2 regions of the Caballeronia sp. PC1 genome follow, and region 2 is predicted to be linked to the other one. Evidence: riboswitches for the same ligand, from Rfam matches in the RefSeq annotation. Region 2 holds a riboswitch; the other holds the start of a gene.
What was found. Region 2 has a riboswitch for cobalamin ahead of LY284_RS17800 (CbtB-domain containing protein). Riboswitches for the same ligand answer to the same signal wherever they lie in the genome.
Positions count from the first base shown of each region.

Region 1: linked by a shared signal. The riboswitch ahead of LY284_RS09485 (TonB-dependent receptor domain-containing protein) and the one ahead of LY284_RS17800 (CbtB-domain containing protein) in region 2 are both predicted to bind cobalamin.

Region 1 covers NZ_JAJUBH010000001.1:1,959,738-1,971,266, forward strand. Annotated here, with positions in the region: gene LY284_RS09455 (cobalamin-binding protein) at 1-486, shown strand, start outside; gene LY284_RS09460 (histidine phosphatase family protein) at 487-1,059, opposite strand; gene LY284_RS09465 (adenosylcobinamide-GDP ribazoletransferase) at 1,044-1,805, opposite strand; gene cobT (nicotinate-nucleotide--dimethylbenzimidazole phosphoribosyltransferase) at 1,807-2,865, opposite strand; gene LY284_RS09475 (ABC transporter ATP-binding protein) at 2,876-3,652, opposite strand; gene LY284_RS09480 (iron ABC transporter permease) at 3,649-4,647, opposite strand; gene LY284_RS09485 (TonB-dependent receptor domain-containing protein) at 4,674-6,548, opposite strand; cobalamin riboswitch at 6,631-6,944, opposite strand; gene LY284_RS09490 (hypothetical protein) at 7,202-7,570, shown strand; gene LY284_RS09495 (cell division protein ZapA) at 7,567-7,881, shown strand; RNA gene ssrS (6S RNA) at 8,000-8,181, shown strand; gene LY284_RS09505 (EVE domain-containing protein) at 8,277-8,735, shown strand; gene LY284_RS09510 (SIMPL domain-containing protein) at 8,847-9,536, shown strand; gene lgt (prolipoprotein diacylglyceryl transferase) at 9,537-10,439, opposite strand; gene LY284_RS09520 (LysR substrate-binding domain-containing protein) at 10,476-11,414, opposite strand; gene ilvD (dihydroxy-acid dehydratase) at 11,523-11,529, shown strand, end outside.
Region 2 covers NZ_JAJUBH010000002.1:432,710-444,238, forward strand. Annotated here, with positions in the region: gene LY284_RS17755 (efflux RND transporter permease subunit) at 1-3,039, shown strand, start outside; gene LY284_RS17760 (efflux transporter outer membrane subunit) at 3,045-4,535, shown strand; gene LY284_RS17765 (hypothetical protein) at 4,687-4,914, shown strand; gene ppk2 (polyphosphate kinase 2) at 4,924-5,820, opposite strand; gene lhpI (bifunctional Delta(1)-pyrroline-2-carboxylate/Delta(1)-piperideine-2-carboxylate reductase) at 6,055-6,990, shown strand; gene LY284_RS17780 (hypothetical protein) at 7,124-7,435, shown strand; gene LY284_RS17785 (antibiotic biosynthesis monooxygenase) at 7,544-7,858, opposite strand; gene LY284_RS17790 (DUF1428 domain-containing protein) at 7,893-8,264, opposite strand; gene LY284_RS17795 (histidine phosphatase family protein) at 8,344-8,892, opposite strand; cobalamin riboswitch at 8,942-9,066, shown strand; gene LY284_RS17800 (CbtB-domain containing protein) at 9,095-9,322, shown strand; gene LY284_RS17805 (CbtA family protein) at 9,332-10,129, shown strand; gene LY284_RS17810 (DUF1289 domain-containing protein) at 10,135-10,377, opposite strand; gene LY284_RS17815 (cobyrinate a,c-diamide synthase) at 10,374-11,529, opposite strand, start outside.

The DNA of each region.
Region 1 (11,529 bases), on a different contig from region 2:
AAGCTCGGCGCGTTACTCGGCACGCAGACGAGCGCGCAAGCGGCATCGAGCGCATTCACACGCGATATCGCGCAACTGCGTACGCGCTATGCGCAAAAACCGCCCGTCTCCGTGTTCTATCAGGTCTGGGACGATCCGCTGATGACGCTCAACCGCGACAACGTCTTCGATGAAGTGATCGGACTGTGCGGCGGCGTGAACGTGTTCGCGGCGGAAAAACCCCGCGTGCCGACGATATCGACCGAAGCCGTGCTCGCGGCGAATCCCGAAGCGATCGTCACCGCGACGCCCGGCGCGACGAAGCCCGAGCGCACGTTACCCGCGCTCGACCGATGGAAACGCTGGCCAGCGCTCACCGCCGTGTCCCGCGGCAATCTCTTCGGCATCGACGGCGATCTCATCAACCGGCCAACGCCTCGGCTCGCGCTGGGCGCGACTGAGTTGTGCCGCGATCTCGATGCAGCGCGCGAGAAACGACCCAAGTAGTCACGCGTTCCAGCGCACGAGCAGCCACTGTCCGCGCACGCGCCTGAACCACGCGACACCGCCGAAATCGAGCGGCCATTGCAGCGTGTTCTCGCGCGCGATGCCGAGCAGATGCGCCGCGAGCACGCGCACGACGCCCGCATGCGCGAGCACATGCACGGCTTCGTCGCGGTTCGCGCATGTTTCGCCGAACCATGCCAGCACGCGACCGGCAAACTGCGCGAGGCTCTCGCCGCCGTGCGGGCGCGCGTGCTCGATGTCGGCGGCCCAGGCATCGATGAGCGCGCGATCGATCGTGTCCCATGCGCGGCCCTCCCACGCGCCGAAGTGCATTTCGGCGAGGCGTGCGTCGATATGCGCATCGGACGAAAGGGCTTGAGCAAGCGTTGCGCATCGCTGCAAGGGACTCGCGTGCCAGCCATCGGCGCAAGCGGGCACGTTTAGCGCGTGCATGCGCGCGTTGAGCTTGCCGGCCAGATCGCGGACGTCGCATCGCAAAGGCACATCGGTTTGTCCATAGCAGACACCCGCTTCGATGGCGACTTCCGGATGCCGGATCAGGACGAGATCCATGCGAGCCCGATGAGATAGATCGCGATTTCGAACACTTGCTGCGCGAAGCCGAGGCAATCGCCGGTATAGCCGCCGATGCGCCGCACGAAATAGCGTCCGATGAAAAAGCGCAGGACCGCGAGCACGACGAGGGTCACGCACGCGAGCCTGATATCGATCATAAAAAGCCACGGCAAGCCGAACACGAGCGCCATCGCGAACGACGGCCAGCGCATGCGCTGCGCGACCGGCTTCGCCTTGCCTTCGGCGCGCACGTACTCGAGCGTGACGAGATAGCTGATCGCGAAGACGCGGCTTGCGGCGTGCGCGGCGATCATCGTCCATGCGACGCGTTGCGGCGGCAGCGAAGCCAGCGTCTGCCACTTGAGCGCCAGCGCGACCACGAGCGCGATCGCGCCGAACGCACCGATGCGCGAGTCGTGCATGATGCGCAACGCATCGTCGCGGGTATAGGCGCCGCCGAATGCATCGACGCAATCGGCCAGGCCGTCTTCGTGGAACGCGCCGGTGAGAACGAGCGTCGCGGCCATCGACAGCAAAACCGCCACGCTCGCCGGAAACACGCGCAGCGCCGCGAGATAGACGAGCGCCGCGACCCCGCCGACCATCGCGCCGACAAGCGGAAAATAGCGCGCCGCCGCGTTCAGGTACTCGCGCTCGAAGCCGACCCAGCGCGGCACCGGCACGCGCGTGAAATAGCCGAGCGCGGTGAAGAAGTAACGCAGTTCGTCGAGCGGACGGTTCATCTCAATCGGCTTGGTTCGCTTCCTTGTTCGACACACCTGCCGACTCGAAGCTCGCCATTTCATCGACGAACGCGACCGCCGCGCGCAGGACCGGCAGCGCGAGCGCCGCGCCGGTGCCTTCGCCCAGGCGCAAGTCGAGTTGCAGGAGCGGCGCGGCATCGAAATGAGCGAGCATGCGTCGATGCCCCGCTTCGTCCGATGCATGCGCGAACACGCAATAGTCGAGCACGTCGGGCGCGATCTTCGAGGCGACCAGAAGCGCGGAAGTCGCGATGAAGCCATCGACGAGGATCGTCATGCCTGCGCAGGCGGCGGCGAGATAGGCACCCGTCATCGTCGCGATTTCGAAGCCGCCGAAGGTCGCGAGCGTGTCGATGGCATCGCCTTCACCGCGATGCAGCGCCAGCGCTTTCGACAGCACATCGCGTTTATGCGCGAGACCTTTGTCGTCGAGGCCGGTGCCGCGGCCCACGCAATCTTCGATCGGCACGTCGCACAGCCGGCTCATCAGGCACGCCGCCGCCGACGTATTCGCGATGCCCATCTCGCCGAAGCCGATCACATTCGTGCCGAGCGCCGCATGATGCCGCACGCGCGCCGCGCCCCGCGCGATGCCTTCGAGCGCAGTCTCGCGCGACATCGCGGGCTCGTGCGCGAAGTTGCGCGTGCCCAGCCCGAGCGACAGACGTTCATAGCCATGATCGATGGGAATGGGCGTCGCGACGCCCGCATCGACCACTTCGAGCGTCATGCCGACCGAACGCGACAGCGCGTTGATCGCCGCGCCGCCGGTCAGGAAGTTCGCGACCATCTGCGCGGTCACTTCCTGCGGAAACGCGCTCACGCCCTCTTTCGCGATGCCGTGATCGCCTGCGAACACGATCATCGCGGGACGCTCGATGCGCGGCTTCGTGGTGCGTTGAATCAGGCCCATCTGCAGCGCGAGAGATTCGAGCCGCCCGAGGCTGCCGGGCGGCTTCGTCTTCATGTCGATGATGCGGCGCAGCTCCGCTTCGAGGGTGCGGTCGAGCGCGCGGGGCATGGGAATGTCGTTCTGCATCGGAAGTCCTTCAGAGGCGATGAATGGAAGGCACGAGCGCTTCATGCTCGCCGTCGCGGATCAGCGCGAGCGGATAGCCGAAGGCGGCGCTCGCGCGCTCGGGCGTCAAGACGTCGGCGACGAGGCCCGCGTGTGCGCCGCCGTGGCCGTCGAGCAACAGCGCGTGCGTCGCGAAACGGCGCGCGAGATTCAGATCGTGGCACGAGAACACGATGGTGCGCTTCTGCTCGCGCGCCGCATCGCGCAGCGCATGCAGGCAGTCGATCTGATGATGCAGATCCAGGTGCGTAAGCGGTTCGTCGAGCAGCACGAGCGGCGCGTTCTGGCAGAGCGTGGCGGCCAGCGCGACGCGTTGACGTTCGCCGCCCGACAGCGTCAGCACGTCGCGCGACGCGAACGCGGCGAGCCCGAGCATGTCGAGCGCCGCGCGCGCCGCAATGCGGTCGTCTTCGTTCTCCCAGCCCCATCCCGTCAGATACGGAAAGCGGTTGAGCAGCACGGTATCGAGCACGGTTGCGCTGAACGCGTCGTGCGTGGCCTGCGGCATCAGCGCGCGCTGGCGTGCGAGGTCCGCCGCGCGCCATGTCGCGAGCGCGCGGCCATCGAGCGACACGACGCCCGACGCCGGTTTCGACAGCCCCGCAAGCACGTTGATGAGCGTGGTCTTGCCCGCGCCGTTCGGCCCGGCGATGCACCACACCTCGCCCGCTTCGATGGATTGCGTGAGTCCGTCGATGAGCGTGCGTGCGCCCACGCGAAGCACGAGATTGTCGAGATGCAGCGTCATCGCGGTCTGCCCAGCAGCATCCACAGGAACATCGGCACGCCGATCAGGGCCGTCACGACACCCACCGGCAATTGCGCCGGCGCGATGACCGTGCGCGCGGCGAGATCGGCGGCCATCACGGCGAGGCCGCCCGCGAGCGCGGCGGCGGGCACGAGCATGCGCTGGTCGTTGCCGAAGGCAAGGCGCAGCAGATGCGGCACGACCAGGCCGACGAAACCGATGGTCCCCGCCGTCGTCACCGCGGCGGCGGCCGCGAGCGACGCGACGAGATACACGCGCAAGCGCAGGCGCGCGACCGGCACGCCGAGCGACTGCGCCGCCGCATCGCCACGCAGCAGCACGTTCAATTGCGGCGCGGCCGGCACGATCGCCAAGAGCACGACAGCGAGCGCGGCCAGCGCGGGCCACGGCGCCGCCGCGCCGTTCAGGTCGCCCGTGAGCCAGAAGATCATGCCGCGCAAGCGGTTCTCCGGCGCAATGCTCAGCATCAGCGTGATCAGCGCGCCCCATCCCGATGCGATCACGACGCCCGTCAGCAGAAGCCGTGGCGATGCGTCCTGGCCGCTGCGCCAGACGTCGCCGCGCGCAAGTCCGAGCACGAGCACGATCGAGGCCAGCGCGCCCGCGCATGCCGCGATATCGACGCTCCACCACGGCAGCGAGGCGAGCATCGCGGCGAGCGCGAACGCCGCCGCGCCGCCGGACACGCCGAGCACATACGGCTCCGCCAGCGGATTGCGCAACAGCACTTGCAGCAACGCGCCCGCCGTCGCGAGCAGCGCGCCCGATGCGAAGCCCGCGAGCGCGCGCGGCAGACGCAGCGTGAGCACGATGTCATCGGCGATATCCGGCGTCGCGGCGTGCATGTGAAAGAGCGCGCCGAGCGCGCGCGAGACCGGCAACGCGACGCTGCCCATCGCGAGCGACGCGACGAGCACGCACACGCACGCGGCGCCGAGTGCGATCCAGATGGTCGTGGCGCGAGCGGCGTTCATCGCATGGACGCGCGGAATGGCATCACTCACGACGGATGCCAGCCCAGCGTGATGTAAGCGCCGCGCCGTGGCGTGTTGTACGAGTACGCAAGTTCATAGTCCTTGTCGAACAGATTGTCGATGCGCGCCGTGACGTACCACGATTTCGATATGTCGTAACGCGCGGACAGATTCACGATGCCGTAACCGCTGAGCGTCGAGTCGTAATCGTGGCGCTCGCCGCTCACGATCCATTCGCCGCCGACGCGCCAGCGCCCGATGGTCCGATGCGCGGTGAGCGTCGCGAAATGCCGCGCGCGCCGCGTCAGGTCTTCGTTGTTCGTTTCATCGACGGGATTCTGGAACGTCACGCCCGCGCGCACGTCGGTTGCGCCGAGATGCCCCGCCCACGATCCTTCGATACCCTGCACCTTCGCGCGCCCGACGTTCTGCGCGACATAGTAGAAGCCGCCGTTGGATACATAGTCGATCAGATTCGAATAGCGCGTCTGGAACAGCGTGACGCGCGCGACGCCCAGCGCATTCGATGCGTACTGCAGCGCGGCCTCGACCGAATGGCTGCGCTCCGGCTGGATCGACGGATTGCCGCTCATCGGATAGTAGAGGTCGTCGAAGCTCGGCGCGCGAAACGACGCCGCATAGCTCGCGCTCGCGCGCCAGTGCGCATCGAAGTTGTAGGCGTAGCCCAGATAGTAGCTGTTCGCGCCGCCGAAATCGGAATACTGGTCGTGCCGCAGATTCGCCTGCAATTCACTCGCTCCGATGCGCCCGACATAGCCCGCGAACACCGAATTCACGTGACGATCGGGCGCGTCGAACTGATCGGAGTCGAGCGTCTGATCGAGATGTTCGTAGCCGAACAGCAGCTTGTGCGCATCGCTCAGCCTGACATCGTTCTGCCAGGTGTATTGACGATTCTCCGAATTGAAGCGGCTCGTGTAGACGCCGTTCTGCTCGATGTTCGAGCGGTCCTGCCCCTGCGCGATGGTGAAATGCGTGGTCCAGTTGTCCGTGATCCTGCCGTTCGCGAACACGGACGCGGAGCGCACGCGATCGTGCGTTTCGTTGATATCGGTCGGCAGGCCGTAGGCATCGTCGAAACTGTTGACGCCGTTCGATTGCAGAAAGCGCACGCCCGCGTCCCACTTGTCGCTGAATTTGTGGCGCAGAGTCGCCGCGAGGCTTTCGTTGAGATAGCCGTTCGCGTTCGGATTCGCGTTGGGCGCGATGTTCGGATCGATCGACGTGAAGCCGTCGGTCTTCTCGCGCGAGACGTTGACGCTGAAGGTCGTGCGGCCGTCCTTGTCGAGCGCGCCGTTCACGCCCGCCGACTGCCGCTGCGTGTGATAGCTGCCGTACTCGGCCTCGAAGTTGAAGCGCGGCGGATGCGGCTCGCCCTCCTTCGTGAAAATTTGCACGACGCCGCCGATCGCATTCGAGCCATACAGCGCGGACACGTTGCCGTTCACGACCTCGACGCGCCCGATCTGATCGAGCATCAGTTGCGACAACTGCGCCGCGCCGAGCGATGCCGACTCCACGCGCACGCCGTCGATCAGCACGAGCGATTGCGACGAGGCCGCGCCGCGTATGTAAAGCCCCGAATTCGCGCCCGGCCCGCCGTTGCGCGTGATCTGCACGCCGGGCGCGAGCGCGACGAGGCCGAGGGCGTCGCTGGCGTTGGCGTCGGCGATATCCTGTTCGTCGAAAACGGAAGTCTGCGGAATGGAATCCGCGAGCGGTTGCGGGGCGCGCGTCGACGTCACGACGACGGGCGCAAGCGTTTGCGATGCATCATCCGCGGCGTGAGCGGCATGTGCGAACGGCAAGCCGATGACGGTGGCGGCGAGCGCGCCATGACGGGCGAGGCCGTCCCTGAGCGCGGCCAGTGGCGAAACCATGCGTGAAGTATCCGTGTCCGCGTGAGCGCGGCCCCGCTCCCCGCGAGGACGATGCGCGACGAAACGCAGCGCGCATTCATGCGCGCATGCGTCGAACTCTGGCCGGTATCCGGGCTGGCGACGCATCGTCTCGCCTTCCCGCGCATCGTGCGCAGTGGCGTCGTCACGTTTCTTGCAGTGAGGCATGCGCGATACCGGATCGGCACGCACGCGCTGCAAAAACGCGCATGAGACGACTTGCAACTTGCGTTGCGGTCGCTTACCGTTGCGGGGGCAGCACAGGTTGGCTCGTCCGCGGCGAGTCCTGGTTGGACTTCGAGGACTTCACTCCCTGTTTCCCGTTTGACTGCATCCGCGAGAAACGCAAATGCGAGCACCAAAAGTGCGGCAAGTGTAGGAGCGCGGGTTGGGGCCGTCAAGAAAACGGCACGGACAACATGGCGCGGCGCACGACGAATCGAACAAGAACCGAACGCGCAGCCGGGCCGACCTGTCCTCACGGGTCGCACTCAGCGCTCGCGTTTTCTGCACACGAATGCACGCGATCGATGGTTTAAGCGCGAGATCGCGTGCTGTTACGTCTCGAAACGAGACATTTATCGGAAGCGCTGTTTAACCGCGCTAAAATGCGAGGTCTTTAGAGGACGCAGCACATGCTCAACGAACTCGAATCACTGTCAGGAAATATCGGCCGGCTGATCCAGATCAGCGAGCGCCACAAGCAGGCGCATCAGGCGCTGCAGGACCAACTCGCACAACTGCGCGCCGATTATGCGAACGTGCAGGCCGAGCTCGCGCAAGTGCGCGAAGAACGCGACACGCTGCAATCCGAACGCGATTCGCTCTCCGCCAAAATCGACGACGCGCAAGTGCGTCTCAACGCCATTCTCGAAAAGCTGCCGCGCGTCAAGTCCGGGCAGCATGCCGAATCCGACAATCAACTCGATCTCCTCGAAGCCGATTCGCAGGAAGCACATGAAGCGGAGTTGCACGGCGAGCATCATCAAGGGGAGAAGGCATGACGACCACGCAGATCGAAGTATCCATTCTCGGGCAGCAATACCGCCTCGCGTGCTCGCCCGAAACGGAAGCCGCGCTGCGCGAAGCCGTCGCGCGCGTCGATGCCGAAATGAACAAGGTGCGCAACGCGAGCAGCGTGCGCGGCACGGATCGCATCGCGGTGATGGCCGCGCTTTCGCTGGCGTCGGAATTGCTTAAGCTGCAGGACAGCGTGCGCCACGGCGAGGCGTTTCCCGCCGAGGAGATCCGCCGCACCATGCACTCGATGAACGAGCAACTGGGCGCTGTGATCGCGCAATACGAAGCGCAGTAAGCAGGCACGGTGAAGCGCTTGCGCGTCGAGTCAATCAGCGCGCAATGTCAATCGAAAAAAGAAACCGCGCGAACGCCACCAGATAGCTGCAACGGGCAAACGATTGGTGTAAAGTGACGTTTCCCTGCCTGGTTCGCCAAGGTCATATATTCCTTGAACCAATGCTACATTGGCACGGTTGCGGAACCTTGCAGCACGGGCGCGCGCGTCGCTAGTCCGATGTACCCGAAGTGTTGCTTACCGCGACCAATCTTGAACCCAGGTTCAGGATGCCGGCCTAGCGGCTGTGGCGGGGACCTATCTCAAACGGCATCGGTTTTACCGATGCCGTTTTCATTTGCGTCGACGACTAGCCCCGACGATTTGCCCCGACGATTTCCGCATAGCGAACAATCATGCGCTACTGGCTGATGAAGTCCGAACCGGACGAAGCGAGCATCGATCACCTCGCGCACGCGCCGAAGAAAACCCTGCCGTGGACGGGCGTGCGCAACTATCAGGCGCGCAACTTCATGCGCGATCAGATGAGCATCGGCGACGGCGTGCTCTTCTATCATTCGAGCTGCCCCGAGCCGGGCATCGCGGGCATCGCGAAGGTGTGCTCGACGGCTTATCCCGATCCCACGCAGTTCGATCCGGAAAGCGACTACTACGATCCGAAATCGACGCAGGAAACGCCGCGCTGGATGCTCGTGGACGTGAAGTTCGTGAAGAAGACGCCGCTCATTGCACTCGCGGCGCTGCGCGAACACGAAGAGCTTGCCGATATGCAGGTGCTTGCCCGCGGCAACCGGCTGTCGATTACACCGGTCACGCAAGCGCAGTGGCAATTCATTACCGAGCGCCTCGTCTAACACGGAACTTACTACTCGAAGGCAACGCCTAAAACGCGTCGTACATTACGCGATATTCGGAGTCCTTCGATGATCAAGAAAAAAACCGCAGCCGCGCTCGCCCTCCTCGCGATGTCCGGCGCCGCGCTCAGCTTCTCTCAATCCGCCGCCGCGCAGACGGTGATTACCCAGCCGCAGCCCTCGGGCGTGCTCTCGCTCTCCGCGCAGGCGAGCTCGCAGGTGCCGCAGGATGTCGTCAACATCACGCTCTTCTACGAGCAGGAAGCGGCCGATCCCTCCTCGCTCACCAACACGCTCAATCAGCGCGCGGAGGCTGCGTTGCGCGAAGCCAAGGGCGTCGAAGGCGTGACGGCGAAGAGCGGCTCGTTCACGGTGTATCCGTCGACGGATCGCGACGGCAAGATTTCCGCGTGGCGCGGGCGCACGGAAGTCGTGCTCGAATCGCATGACTTCGCGGCGGCGTCGAAGCTCGCGGGCAAGATGAGCTCGTCGATGCAGGTGGGCAGCGTGGCGTTCTCGCTGTCGCCCGAAGCGCAGCGCGCGGCCGAGCAGAAGCTCGTGTCGCAAGCCATCGATTCGTTCCGCAAGCAGGCGCAGACCGCCGCGCAGGCGTTCGGCTACAGCAATTTCACGATTCGGGAAGTGAACGTCGGGCGCAGCGGGAATCAGCCGCGCCCGATCATGATGATGCAATCGCGCGCAATGAGCGCCGACGCGAAGATGGCCTCGCCCATCGCGATGGAAGCCGGCACGGCGACCGTGACCGTCGACGTGTCGGGTTCGGTGCAAATGGGACGCTGATTACGTCCGGACAGGCTCGGGCGGCAGGCGCAGATTGCGCTTGTACGCCCAGATCATCATGATGACGCCCGCGATGATCATCGGCAGCGAGAGCCATTGACCCATCGAGAGATTGAGCGCGAGCAGGCCGAGATAATCGTCAGGCTCGCGCGCGAATTCCACCGTGAAGCGCGCCAGTCCATAACCGATCAGAAACAGCGCGGAGATCGCGCCCACCGGCCGTTGCTTGCGCGAGAACGTCCAGATCACGACGAACAGCACGAGCCCTTCCAGCGCGATCTCGTACAACTGCGACGGATGGCGCGGCAGCATGTGATAGCGCTGAAAAATCTCGGTGAGATGATATTGCGCATCGAGTTGCGGATTTTTCGCGAGCCAGATCGCGTCGTCGTTCGTCGAATTCTGGAAGAGCATCGCCCACGGCGCGTTCGGGTCCGTCACGCGGCCCCACAGTTCGCCGTTGATGAAGTTGCCGAGACGCCCCGCCGCGAGGCCGAGCGGCACCATCGGCGCGACGAAATCCGTCACTTGCAGCCAGGTGCGCTTGCGCTGAAACGCGAACAGCACCATCGCGAGCGTCACGCCGAGAAAGCCGCCGTGAAACGACATGCCGCCTTCCCAGACCTTGAAGATATCGAGCGGATGCGCCGCGTAAAAGCTCGCCTTGTAAAAAATCACGTAGCCCAGGCGTCCGCCGAGAATCGTGCCGAGCACGCCGTAGAACAGCATGTCGTCGATGTCTTTCGCGTTCCAGCCTTGAGCGGCGACGTAAGGCAGCCGCAGGCGCAGCCGGCCGATGACGATGGCCGACACGAACGCCACCAGATACATGAGGCCGTACCAGCGCACGGCGAGCGGACCGAGATGAATCGCGACGGGATCGAAATTGGGATGTATGAGCATTCTGATGTGGGGAGCTGAGCGACTTTCAAAGGCGAATCATACAGAACCGGCGCTTTCAGCCCGCGAACGGACGATTTCGATGAACCCGGCGAGCACGGGGCTCACTTCCGCGAAGCGCCATACCAGTCCCGTTTCCACGATGGGACCGGGGTCGAGCAACGGACGATACACGACGCCCGTGCGCCGCAGATGACGCAGCGACTGCGGCACGAGCGCGACGCCCATGCCCGCGGACACGAGGCTCACGATGGTCTGCATCTGGATCGCCTCCTGGCCGATGCGCGGCGTGAGCCCCGCCGCGCCGTAGCAACCCATGATGATGTCATACAAACCGGGCGCGAGCCGTCTCGGGAAGACGACGAGCGGGGCCGCCGCGAGATCGTGCAGATCGACGGGCACATCCTCCGCCGAATCCAGTTCTTCCGCCTGTTTCTCCGACATCGCGATCATCAGCGGCTCGCGCGCGATCGGCACATACTGGAGCGAACTCGCGTAGCGCGGCGGCAGCGGCGGAATCACGAGGCCGGCGTCGATGCGCCCGGCGACGAGCTCCTCGATCTGCACGTCGCTCGTCGCTTCCGTCAGTTGCAGGCGCACGCCAGGATAGCGCGCGCCGAAATCGCGCAATAACGCGGGCAAGAGGCCGTAATCGGCGGTGGAGACGAACGCGAGCGACAGCCTGCCCGCCTCGCCGCGCGCGAGCGATTGCGCGAGCGGGCGCAGCGCGTCGGCGGAAGCGAGCAGGCGGCGAACTTCCGGCAGCAGGTCTTTCCCAACCGGCGTCAGTTCCACGGTGCGTTTCGTGCGCGCGAAAAGCTGAACGCCCAGTGCCTCTTCCAGCGCGCGGATCGCCTGCGAGAGCGGCGGCTGCGTCATCGCGAGACGCGCGGCGGCGCGGCCGAAGTGCATCTCTTCGGCGACTGTCGCGAAGTAGCGCAGCAAACGCAGTTCGATGGGCGGATCTCTCTGTTCCATTGATACATTCCGCGACCTAATAAGCCTTGAATAATATATTGGACAGACACATGCCGGGGCTGCATTCTTGCTGCACGAGATCAAAAACATCCCCTCAAGGAGCACATCATGGCTT
Region 2 (11,529 bases):
AACCCGAAGGTGATTGCGGAAACCGTGGCCTCGCCGCTCGAAGAGCAGATCAACGGCGTCGAGGACATGCTCTACATGCAGTCGCAGGCGAATAGCGACGGCAACCTCACGACGACCGTCACGTTCAAGCTCGGCACCGATCCGGACAAGAACACGCAGCTCGTGCAGAACCGCGTGAATCAGGCGTTGCCGCGCCTGCCGCAGGACGTGACGCGTCTCGGCGTGACGACGATCAAGTCGTCGCCCACGCTCACGATGGTCGTGCACCTGAACTCGCCCAATGGCCGTTACGACATGACGTATCTGCGCAACTACGCGCTGATCAACGTGAAGGACCGGCTCGAACGCATTGCGGGCGTGGGTGAAGTGCAGTTGTGGGGCTCGGGCGATTACTCGATGCGCGTATGGCTCGATCCGCAAAAGGTCGCGCAGCGCGGCATGACGGCGACCGATGTCGTCAACGCGATTCGCGAGCAGAACGTGCAGGTGGCCGCAGGCGTGATCGGCGGCTCGCCGACACTGCCGAACGTGCCGCTGCAACTGAACGTGAACGCGCGCGGCCGCTTGCAGAACGAGTCGGAATTCCGCGACATCGTGCTGAAGACTTCGCCCGATGGCGCGGTCACGCATCTCTCCGATGTGGCGCGTGTCGAACTCGCGGCGTCGGAATATGGCTTGCGCTCGCTGCTCGACAACAAGTCGGCGGTCGCGATCGCGATCAATCAGCAGCCGGGCGCGAACTCGCTGCAGATTTCCGACGAAGTCCGCAAGACGATGAAGGAACTGCAGGCGGACATGCCCGCAGGCCTGGAATATCAGATCGTCTATGACCCGACGCAGTTCGTGCGTTCGTCGATCGAAGCCGTGATTCACACGCTCGCCGAAGCCATCGCGCTCGTCGTGCTCGTCGTGATCGTGTTCCTGCAGACGTGGCGCGCGTCGATCATTCCGCTGCTCGCGGTGCCGGTCTCCATCGTCGGGACGTTCTCGCTGCTGCTTGCGTTCGGGTTCTCGATCAACGCGCTGTCATTGTTCGGGATGGTGCTGGCCATCGGCATTGTCGTCGACGATGCGATCGTGGTCGTCGAAAACGTCGAGCGAAACATCGAGGCGGGTTTATCGGCGAGAGAGGCGACTTATCAGGCCATGCGCGAAGTGAGCGGGCCGATTATCGCGATCGCGCTGACGCTCGTCGCCGTGTTCGTGCCGCTCGCGTTCATGTCGGGTCTCACGGGCCAGTTCTACAAGCAGTTCGCGATGACCATCGCGATCTCGACGGTGATCTCCGCGTTCAACTCGCTGACGCTGTCGCCCGCGCTCGCCGCCTTGCTGCTCAAGGGTCACGATGAACCGAAAGACTGGCTCACGCGTGGCATGGATCGCGTGTTCGGTGGATTCTTCCGTGTGTTCAACAAGGTGTTTCATCGCGGTTCCGATGCGTACGGCAAGGGCGTGAAGAATGTCATCAATCGCAAGGCCTTGATGATGGGCGTGTATGCCGTGCTGCTCGGCGGCGCGGTGCTGATGGGCAAGGTCGTGCCGGGCGGCTTCGTGCCCGCGCAGGACAAGGAATATCTGATTAGCTTCGCGCAACTGCCGAACGGCGCATCGCTCGATCGCACCGAAGGCGTGATCCGCCAGATGAGCGATATCGCGTTGAAGCAGCCGGGCGTGGAGAGCGCGGTGGAATTCCCGGGCTTGTCCGTGAATGGCTTCACCAACTCGTCGAGCGCGGGCATCGTGTTCGTCACGTTGAAGCCGTTCAAGGAACGCGTGCATGACAAGGCGCTGTCCGCGGGCGCGATCGCCGGCGCGCTGAATCAGAAGTACGCGGGCATCAAGGGCTCGTTCATCGCCGTGTTCCCGCCGCCGCCGGTTCTGGGCCTCGGCACGCTGGGCGGCTTCAAGATGCAACTGGAAGATCGCGGCGCGCTCGGTTATGCGGCGCTCAACGATGCCACGCAGGCGTTCATCAAGCGCGCCGCGCAGACGCCCGAGCTCGGACCGACGTTCTCCAGCTATCAGATCAACGTGCCGCAACTCAACGTCGATCTGGATCGCGTGAAGGCGAAGCAGCTTGGCGTCTCCGTGACGGACGTGTTCGACACGATGCAGGTCTATCTCGGCTCGCTCTACGTGAACGACTTCAATCGCTTCGGACGCGTGTATCAGGTGCGCGTGCAGGCCGATGCGCCGTTCCGCGCGAATCCGGAAGATATCGGCTTGCTGAAGACGCGTAACGCGAATGGCGACATGGTGCCGCTGTCCTCGCTCGTGAAGGTCACGCCGACGTATGGCCCGGAAATGGTCGTGCGCTACAACGGCTACACCGCCGCGGATATCAACGGCGGGCCCGCGCCGGGCTACTCGTCGGGCCAGGCGCAGGCCGCGGCGGAACGTATTGCGGCGGAAGTGCTGCCGCGCGGGATCAAGTTCGAATGGACCGATCTCACGTATCAGCAGATTCTTGCCGGCAATGCCGCGCTGTGGGTCTTCCCGATCAGCGTGCTGCTCGTGTTCCTCGTGCTCGCCGCGCTGTATGAAAGCCTGACGCTGCCGCTCGCGGTCATCCTGATCGTGCCGATGAGCATTCTCTCCGCCTTGCTCGGCGTATGGCTCACCGATGGCGACAACAACATCTTCACGCAGATCGGCTTGATGGTGCTCGTGGGCCTGTCGGCGAAGAACGCGATTCTGATTGTCGAGTTCGCACGCGAACTGGAGATGCAGGGACGTTCCATCGTGCAGGCCGCGATCGAAGCGAGCCGCCTGCGTCTGCGCCCGATTCTGATGACGTCCATCGCGTTCATCATGGGTGTGGTGCCGCTCGTGCTGTCGTCGGGCGCGGGCTCGGAAATGCGTCATGCAATGGGCGTCGCGGTGTTCTTCGGCATGTTGGGCGTCACGCTCTTCGGTCTGATGCTCACGCCGGTGTTCTATGTGATCCTGCGCAAGCTCTCGCGCACGGAGCATGTGACGGACAAGCACGGCACGCATCCGCAGATGCGCGGTATCGGTGCTTCGGTCGAAGCGCAATGAGGTCAATGATGAATAAGCTGCATGTTGTTTCGAGTCTGATGGCCGCGTTGCTGCTGGTCGGATGTTCGCTTGCGCCCACCTACGAGAAGCCCGACGTCAACGCGCCTTCCGCCTATAAGGAAACGCCCGCTTTGCAGGCGTCGGAAGCGGGCACATGGAAAGCCGCGCAGCCTTCCGAAGAGATGCTGCGCGGCGAATGGTGGACGATTTTCGGCGACGCCACGCTCGACGATCTGGAAAAGCAGGCGCAGGACGCGAACCAGAATCTGCGGGCCGCCGCCGCGCGCGTGAAGGAAGCGCGCGCGATCAACCAGACGGCGCGAGCGGGCCTGTTCCCGACGCTCGACGCGGGCTTCGGGCCGACGCGGGAGAAGTTCTCGCCCGCATCGCAGTTCCTGCCGCCCAATGGCAACGTGCCCGCGCAGACGTTGTGGCGCGCGCAGGCGAGCGTGTCGTATGAAGTGGATCTGTTCGGCCGCGTCGCGAACACGGTGCAGGCCGCGAACGCCGAGACGCAGCAAAGCGAGGCGCTGTTCCGTTCGGTGCAGCTCGCGCTGCAGGCGGATGTCGCGCAGAACTACTTCAATCTGCGCGAGCTCGATGCCGAAGCCGACGTCTACACGCGCACGGTGCAACTGCGCGAGGAAGCGCTGAAGCTCGTGCAAAAGCGCTTCAACGAAGGCGATATCAGCGAACTGGATCTGGCGCGCGCGAAGTCGGAGCTTGCGACGGCGCGCTCGGAAGCGATGACGGTGCAACGTCTGCGCGCGGCATCGGAGCATAGCCTTGCGGTGCTGTTGGGCAAGGCGCCCGCCGAGTTCACGATGGCCGCGAATCCGCTCAAGCCGGTGACGATCCGCGTGCCGCCGGGTCTGCCTTCGTCGCTGCTGGAGCGTCGTCCCGATATCGCGGCGGCGGAACGCGCCATGGCGGCGGCGAATGCGCGCATCGGCGTGGCGAAGGCGGCGTTCTTCCCGTCGCTTACGCTGACGGGCCTGGGCGGTTTCGAATCGGCGACGCTCGGCGATCTCTTCAAATGGTCGAGCCGCACATTCCTGCTCGGGCCGTTCGCGGGCACGGCGCTCAATATCCCGATCTTCGATGGCGGCCGGCGCAAGGGCAATCTCGCGAATGCGCGCGCGATCTATGAAGAGGATGTGGCGAGCTATCGCCAGCAGGTGCTGGTCGCGTTCCGCGAGGTGGAGGACAACCTCTCGGACCTGCGCATTCTCGAAGACCAGACGGCCACGCAGGAGGATGCCGTGAAGGCGTCGGTCCGCGCGGCGCAGCTCTCGCGCACGCAGTACACCGAGGGCGCGGTGAACTATCTCGACGTGATCGATGCCGAGCGCACCGTGCTGCAAACGCAGCGTTCATCGGTGCAATTGCAGGGCGCGCAGGCGATCTCGACGGTGAATCTGATCCGCGCGCTGGGCGGCGGCTGGGGCGATGCGATGCCCAAACCCGTGCCCGAGCCGAGTCTCGCGCAGAAGTAATGCATGAATATGGCCCTGCTCAATGCAGGGCCATATGCATTAGGCGCCGGGTAAACGCGATTGTTCGTTTCCCGGAACATATGTCTTCACCTATCTAGCGTTTATCCGCAGGGCTCGAATCCTTAGAATTCAATCAAGGGATAAGGAGCCGATGATGAGAGACTTGATCGCAAAGCAACTGTATCAGCCGGCGGTGGTGCTGCCACTGCTGCTGTTGACGCGCCTGATGGTCACGCTCGACTTCAATCTCGCCCAGGTGATGTTCGTGATGATGCTGAAGGGCTCGCAGCACGCGTATCAGTTCGCGCTGCGTCATACGGTGGCGCGTCAGCGCAGCAGCGCCGCCGTCAAGCATCTGCCCTGCAACAACTGCTGCTGATATCGACGCTCAATAGACTTCGGGAACGTACATATCGTCGGGAACGGGCTGACGCAGATAATCGGGATTGAACACGCGGTCGGGCAGTTCGATCGACGCATGCTCGACATCGTGATACGGCACCTGGCTTAGCAGGTGGCTGATGCAGTTCAGGCGTGCGCGCTTCTTGTCGACCGCGTGCACGACCCACCACGGCGCCTCGGGAATGTGCGTGCGCTGAAGCATCACTTCCTTGGCCGCCGTATACGCTTCCCAGCGGCGGCGGCTTTCCAGATCCATCGGGCTCAGCTTCCACTGCTTGAGCGGATCTTCGATGCGCGCCTGGAAGCGCACTTCCTGTTCGTCATCGGTGATCGAGAACCAGTACTTCACGATCTGGATGCCGCTTCTCACCAGCATCTTCTCGAACTCGGGCACCGAGCGGAAGAATTCTTCATACTCTTCGTCGCTGCAGAAATTCATCACGCGCTCGACGCCCGCGCGGTTATACCAGCTCCGGTCGAATAAAACGATTTCACCGGCCGCCGGCAAGTGCGAAACATAGCGCTGGAAATACCATTGCGTGCGTTCGCGATTGTTCGGCGCGGGCAGCGCGGCCACGCGGCACACGCGGGGATTCAGGCGTTGCGTGATGCGCTTGATCGCGCCGCCTTTGCCCGCCGCATCGCGTCCTTCGAAAAGCACGACCAGCCGGTGCCCCGTGTGCACGACCCAGTCCTGCAGCTTCACGAGTTCGCCCTGCAAACGGAACAGTTCGCGGAAATACGTCTTGCGCAACTGGCGCTCTTCTTCCGAAAAGGTCGATTCGCCGTCCAGGAAGCGATCGTCGACCTCCATCTCGAACTCTTCGTCGTAGCTGTCGATGATGTCGGCATGGAAACGGCGCTGTTTGTCCGTCGTGTTCATGAAGGGCTCCGTGGCGTTCTGGGGCAGCCGCTGTCGTCGTTTCGACTTGCGGCGCGGGACGGCCGATTATGACGGCATTCGATGGCAGTCATATGACAATGACCGCATCGGCGATTCGCTGATTCATTTTAGAAAGCGCGCGCGCTTTATGACACGACGGCGCGCGCCGTTAGAATGTTCCGGCATTTCGATGGCATGCCGATGGCACTTTCAACCCTAACAGCGAGCGACACGATGACCGCGACGATCCACAGTTTCGACGAAGCCAACACCGCACGCCTGGTGCCGTACGACCGGCTCGTGGACACGCTCGCCGCGACCATGCTCGATTACGCGGCGGGGCGCATCGTCAGTCCGGAGCGCATGGTGGTGCCGATCGAAGGCGGCGTGATGCTCTCCATGCCCGCGAGCGCCGCCGATCTCGCCATGCACAAGCTCGTGAACGTCTGCGCGGGCAATGGCGCGCTCGGCCTGCCGACGATTCATGGCCAGGTCACGGCGTATGACGCCGTCACCGGGGTGCCGCAGTTCATGCTCGACGGTCCGACCGTCACGGGCCGGCGCACGGCGTCGGTCTCGATGCTCGCGATCCGCGCGCTGCATGCGGGCGCGCCGCGCGAGGTGCTCGTGATCGGCACGGGCAAGCAGGCGGCGTATCACATCGAGGCGCTCGCCGCCGTCTATCCCGATGCGCGTATTCGCGTGCAGGGCTCGCGTGCGGGACGTGCGCGCGAATTCTGCGCGGCGCACGCGTCGCTGTCGGCCAGTCTGACCGCGCTGAACGACGCGGCGATTCCCGATTCCGTCGATGTCGTGATCGCCGCGACCACGAGCAAGACGCCCGTCTACACGATGCCCGCGCGCGCGGGCCGCCTCGTGATCGGCGTGGGCGCGTTCACCGCCGATGCCGCCGAGATCGCCGCCGCGACCGTTCATGCGAGCGAGCTTTACGTGGATGATCCCGCGGGCGCGCGGCACGAAGCGGGCGACTTCATTCTCGCGGGCATCGACTGGAACGCGGTGCATCCGCTGGCCGAGGCGCTCGCGGCTTCGGCGAAGAACGCCGACGCCACGCGCGCCGTGATGTTCAAGTCGGTCGGCTGCGCGGCGTGGGACCTGGCGGCGTGCCGCGTCGCGCGCGCGATTTTGTCGGAGGAAAAAGGCGCGTAACGCCAGACCCCATAAGGCCGTGCGGGTTGGAACGGGACTTGCTGACTGTTTTTTTTGAGCGATGAAGGCGCGAAGACGCCATCGGATGAACGGCGCACAGCGCGCCACAGCAATAGAGCCAGCGAACTGACCCATGAAAAGTCGATACGACAGCAAATGGCACCCGTGGATTCCGGCACACGAGGACGGACGAGAGGGCGCGGGCGGGGACCGCAAGGGGGCGGCCCGGCCAAGCGCCGCGCCGCCGGCGGCATACTTCATATCCGTGCTCGAGCTTGCCACCGGCGAGAAGCTCGGCAACGACGAGCGTTTGCGCGCCGTGGCGATGCTCGAATCGCAATTCGGCGCGGGGCGCCCGCGTACGTTGAAGGAAGCCGTGCGCATCTGCGCGGCGGCGATCGATTCGTCGACGTTGCAGCGCATGGCGCGCGGCGCGAAGAACTGACAACCGTCTGAAAAAAGCACGAATGCAAAGCGCGTTTTTTCACATCTGTGTAAAACGAACGTGTTTCACCGGAGAAGCGCGCGACCGTTCGAATCCACGCGCCAGTGCCTATTTAACGGTCTGAATGACCTCGAATCCTTCGAACTCGGGATGCCCGAGATAGAGCTGGCGCGTTTCGCCGCCCGCGTTGCGATGCGCGGCGCGAAACGCGTCCGAGCGCGTCCAGTCTTCGAAGGCCGCCTGATTGGCCCAGATCGTATGGCTCGAATAGAGGACGTGATCGTCCTTTGTCGGACCTTTGAGCAGATGAAACTCGACGAACCCCGGCACGTCTTTCAGATGCGTGTCGCGGCTGGTCCAGAGACGTTCGAAGTCGGCCTCGGCGCCGGGCACGATCTTGAAGCGGTTCATGGCGATATACATGTCGATATATTTCCTTCGCGATTGAACAAGAAAATCAGTTGCGTTCGAGTTCGACGATGGTCGTGAAGCCGCCGAAGAACATGCGTTTCCCGTCGAACGGCGGCTCGCCGTTTTCCATCATGGCTTTGAGGCGCGGGTCTTCCATGACTTTCGCGTTGACGCTGTCGCGCTCTTCGCGTGATGCGTAGACGATATACGAGAACACGACGGTCTCGCCTTCCTTCAACTGCACGCTCTGCGGAAAAGACGTGACCTTGCCGGGCTTCACATCGTCGGCGATGGTCTCGACGAATTGCAGCGCGCCGTGTTCCAGCCAGATTTTGCCGGCTGCTTCGGCCATCGCACGGTAGGCATCGATTTTGTCGATGGGAACGGGTACGACGAATCCATCCACGTAGTGCGCCATCTGAGTCTCCTGTAACGGTTCGGGCGGCATCGCGCATGCGATACGCTGTCTGCTTTGAGCCGTTCGCCGGGAGCGAAGTTCAGGCGATCCATGCATCGGCGGGCGAAGCGCGTTTCAGCACCGTCGAGGACAGCGGCGCGAGGTCCATCCCGTAGACCGATCGAAGCGGCATGCCGAGCGCATGCGCGAGCGCGGCTTTCACGACGATCGCATGCGTGACGACGATGCAGCGCTCGCGCGCATTGAGCCGGTCGATAAACGCAAAACCCTGAGCGACGCGTGCAGCGAGCATCGCGACGCTTTCCCCGCCGTGCGGATGCGCCTCCGGGTCCGCGAGCCATGCGGCGAGTTGCGCGGGTTCGCGCTCGCCGGCTTCGCGCAGAGAAAGCCCGCGCCAACGGCCGTAATCGATGTCGTCGAACGCGGGCACGATCTCGAAGGCATCGGCGATCCATTCCGCCGTCTGGCGCGCAACACGCGCCGGGCTCGCGATGACGCGCGTGCCGCCGCGTGCGCGCAGCGAAGCGACCCGGTCGCGCTCATCGTGGGCGGCCGGTTCGTCGCCGGTGGGAAAGCGGCCGGCTTTCATCGCGCGCGTGGCGGCGTGGCACAGAAAGATGAGTTCCAAGGGAGCGTGACGGGCGGATCGGAATCGTTTCACTTTGCCGTCAATCATCATAGAATGGCAAGCTTGCAGTGCGAGGAAGCCGGTGCAAACCCGGCACGGTCGCGCCACTGTATGCGGCAGAGCCGAAAGGCGCTGCGCCGCGAGTCAGACCCCGCTGCATGCTCTTCGTCAATCGGGACGCGCTTTTCCCTGGAGAACCACCATGAACGCTTCCAACGCGCCGGTCTTTCCGGCTCCCTCGTCGCTGGATGCACCCGTGCCCATTCCGGTGCGCGAGGTGCTGCCCTGGGCCATTTTCATCGGCCTCATTCTGCTGATCGCCATTTATTTCGTCGGGGCGGAGCAGGGCGCGACATCGATCTTCTCGGGCACTTACGTCCACGAATTCGTTCACGATGGCCGGCATCTGCTCGGCTTTCCGTGCCACTGAGGGCGATTCATGATTCGCACCTTGCTGATACGCGGCATGATCGCGGGACTCGTCGCGGGCCTGATCGGCTTCGGTTTCGCGCGTGCGTTCGGCGAGCCGTCGGTGGCGCGCGCCATTGCGTTCGAGGAACAACACGAAGAGGCGCAGCCCGCGCACGAACACGAGCATGAACACGCGCCCGCCGATGCATCGGCGAACGCCGCGCACTCGCACGATCACGGCGGCGAAGACGTGGTCTCGCGCGATACGCAAGCGGGCCTCGGCCTGCTGACGGGCGTCGCCGTATTCGGCACCGCGTTGGGCGGGCTCTTCTCGCTCGTGTTCGCATTCGCCTATGGACGGCTCGGCGCGCTGCGGGCGCGGGGCACGGCGGCGTTGCTGGCGTTGTTCGGCTTCGTGAGCGTCGCGATCGTGCCGTTTCTCAAGTACCCGCCGAATCCGCCCGCCGTGGGCAATGCCGAGACCATCGGGCCGCGTACGGCGCTGTTCTTCGGCATGGTCGCGATTTCCCTCGCGGCGGCCGTGTTCGCCGTGCGCTTGCAGCGGCGCATGGCGGCGCGGCACGGCGGCTGGAACGCGACGCTCATCGCCGTGGCGGCGTATGTCGTCGTGATCGTGATTGCGCAGGTCGCGCTGCCGGGTATCGACGAAGTGCCCGCCGGGTTCTCCGCGTCGCTGCTGTGGAATTTCCGCGTGGCCGCGATCGGTATTCAGGCGCTGATCTGGACGACGCTCGGCCTCGTGTTCGGCGCGCTCGCCGCGCGGGAACTGGAAAGTCCTTCGGTGCGGCGCATGGCTGCGGCCTGAGCGTCTTACTTCGCTTTCGCCGCGCGCCGCGCAAGCAGGGCGTCGAACAGAGCCAGCTTCGCGGCGTCGTCCATCGACCTGAAGGTTTTGATCTCTTCGCGGCTTCTGAAACAGCCGAGGCACAGGCCGCTTTCGGCATCGAGCTTGCAGACGTCGGTGCACGGGGAGCCGACCGGCTGCTGCGTTCTTGCACGCTCGATGGTGTCGGCGAGGTCGAGCGGCGTGCGGATGTCTTGCGTGGTCGTCATAGTGTTTCGCCGCGAAAGAGCGCGGCGGCTGCGGCCGGATTCGACGGCCAGTAGGCATGCATGTACGTGGCCGTCACCGGGCCATGCCGATACAGCGCTTCGCCCGCCGCGCCCGTGGTCGCGTGCGTTGCGTTGAGAACAGGGCGCATCGGCGTGTCGAGTGTCGAGTAGTGGAACGTGTGGCCGGTCATCGCGCCATGCGCCGTGTCGATGCGCTGCATCGCGAGGCGCGACAGCTTGCGTTGCATCGCGGCATCGCCGGGCAGTACGCCGAGCATGGCATGCCGTGTACCTTCGACGTCGGTGAGCGTATCGAGCAGATACAGCATGCCGCCGCATTCCGCGACGACCGCCTTCCCGCGCGCGACGTGATGCGCGATCGACGCGCGTGTGCGCGCATTGGCCGCGAGCGTTGCGGCATGCAGTTCGGGATACCCGCCGGGCAGATAGAGCGCATCGGCTTCGGGCGGCGCGGGCTCGTCGGCGAGCGGCGAAAACGTGTGGACGCGCGCGCCCATCGCGACGAGCAGATCGATATTCGCCGGATAAACGAACGAGAACGCGGCATCGCGTGCGATCGCAATATCGAGGCCCTCCAGAAGACGCGGCGGCGCGGGAAGCGTCGCATCGGCAAAATGCACAGGCGGCGGAAGCGCGGCGAGCGTCGTTTGCGCGATGGCATCGGCGGCGCGGTCAAGACGCGCATCGAGCCCGGCGACCTCGTCCGGCTGCGTGAGACCGAGATGACGCTCGGGCAGCGCGATATCGTCGGCATTCGAAAGATGGCCGCAATAGCGCAGCCCTTCCGGAATGGTCTCGGACAACATCTGCGCATGACGCGGCGACGCAACGCGATTCGCGAGCACGCCATGAAACGGCACGTCCGCGCGATAACGCGCGAGGCCGAACGCGATGGCGCCGAAGGTCTGCGCCATGCCGTGCGCGCCGATCACCGCGAGCACGGGCACGTCGAACGCGGCGGCGAGATCGGCGCTGCTCGGCGTGCCGTCGAAGAGGCCCATCACGCCTTCGATAAGAATGAGATCGGCCTCGCGCGCGGCCTGTGCGAGCAGCGCGCGGCATGCTTCGAGACCGACCATCGACAGATGCAGCGAATAGACGGGCGCGCCGCATGCGCGTTCGAGGATCATC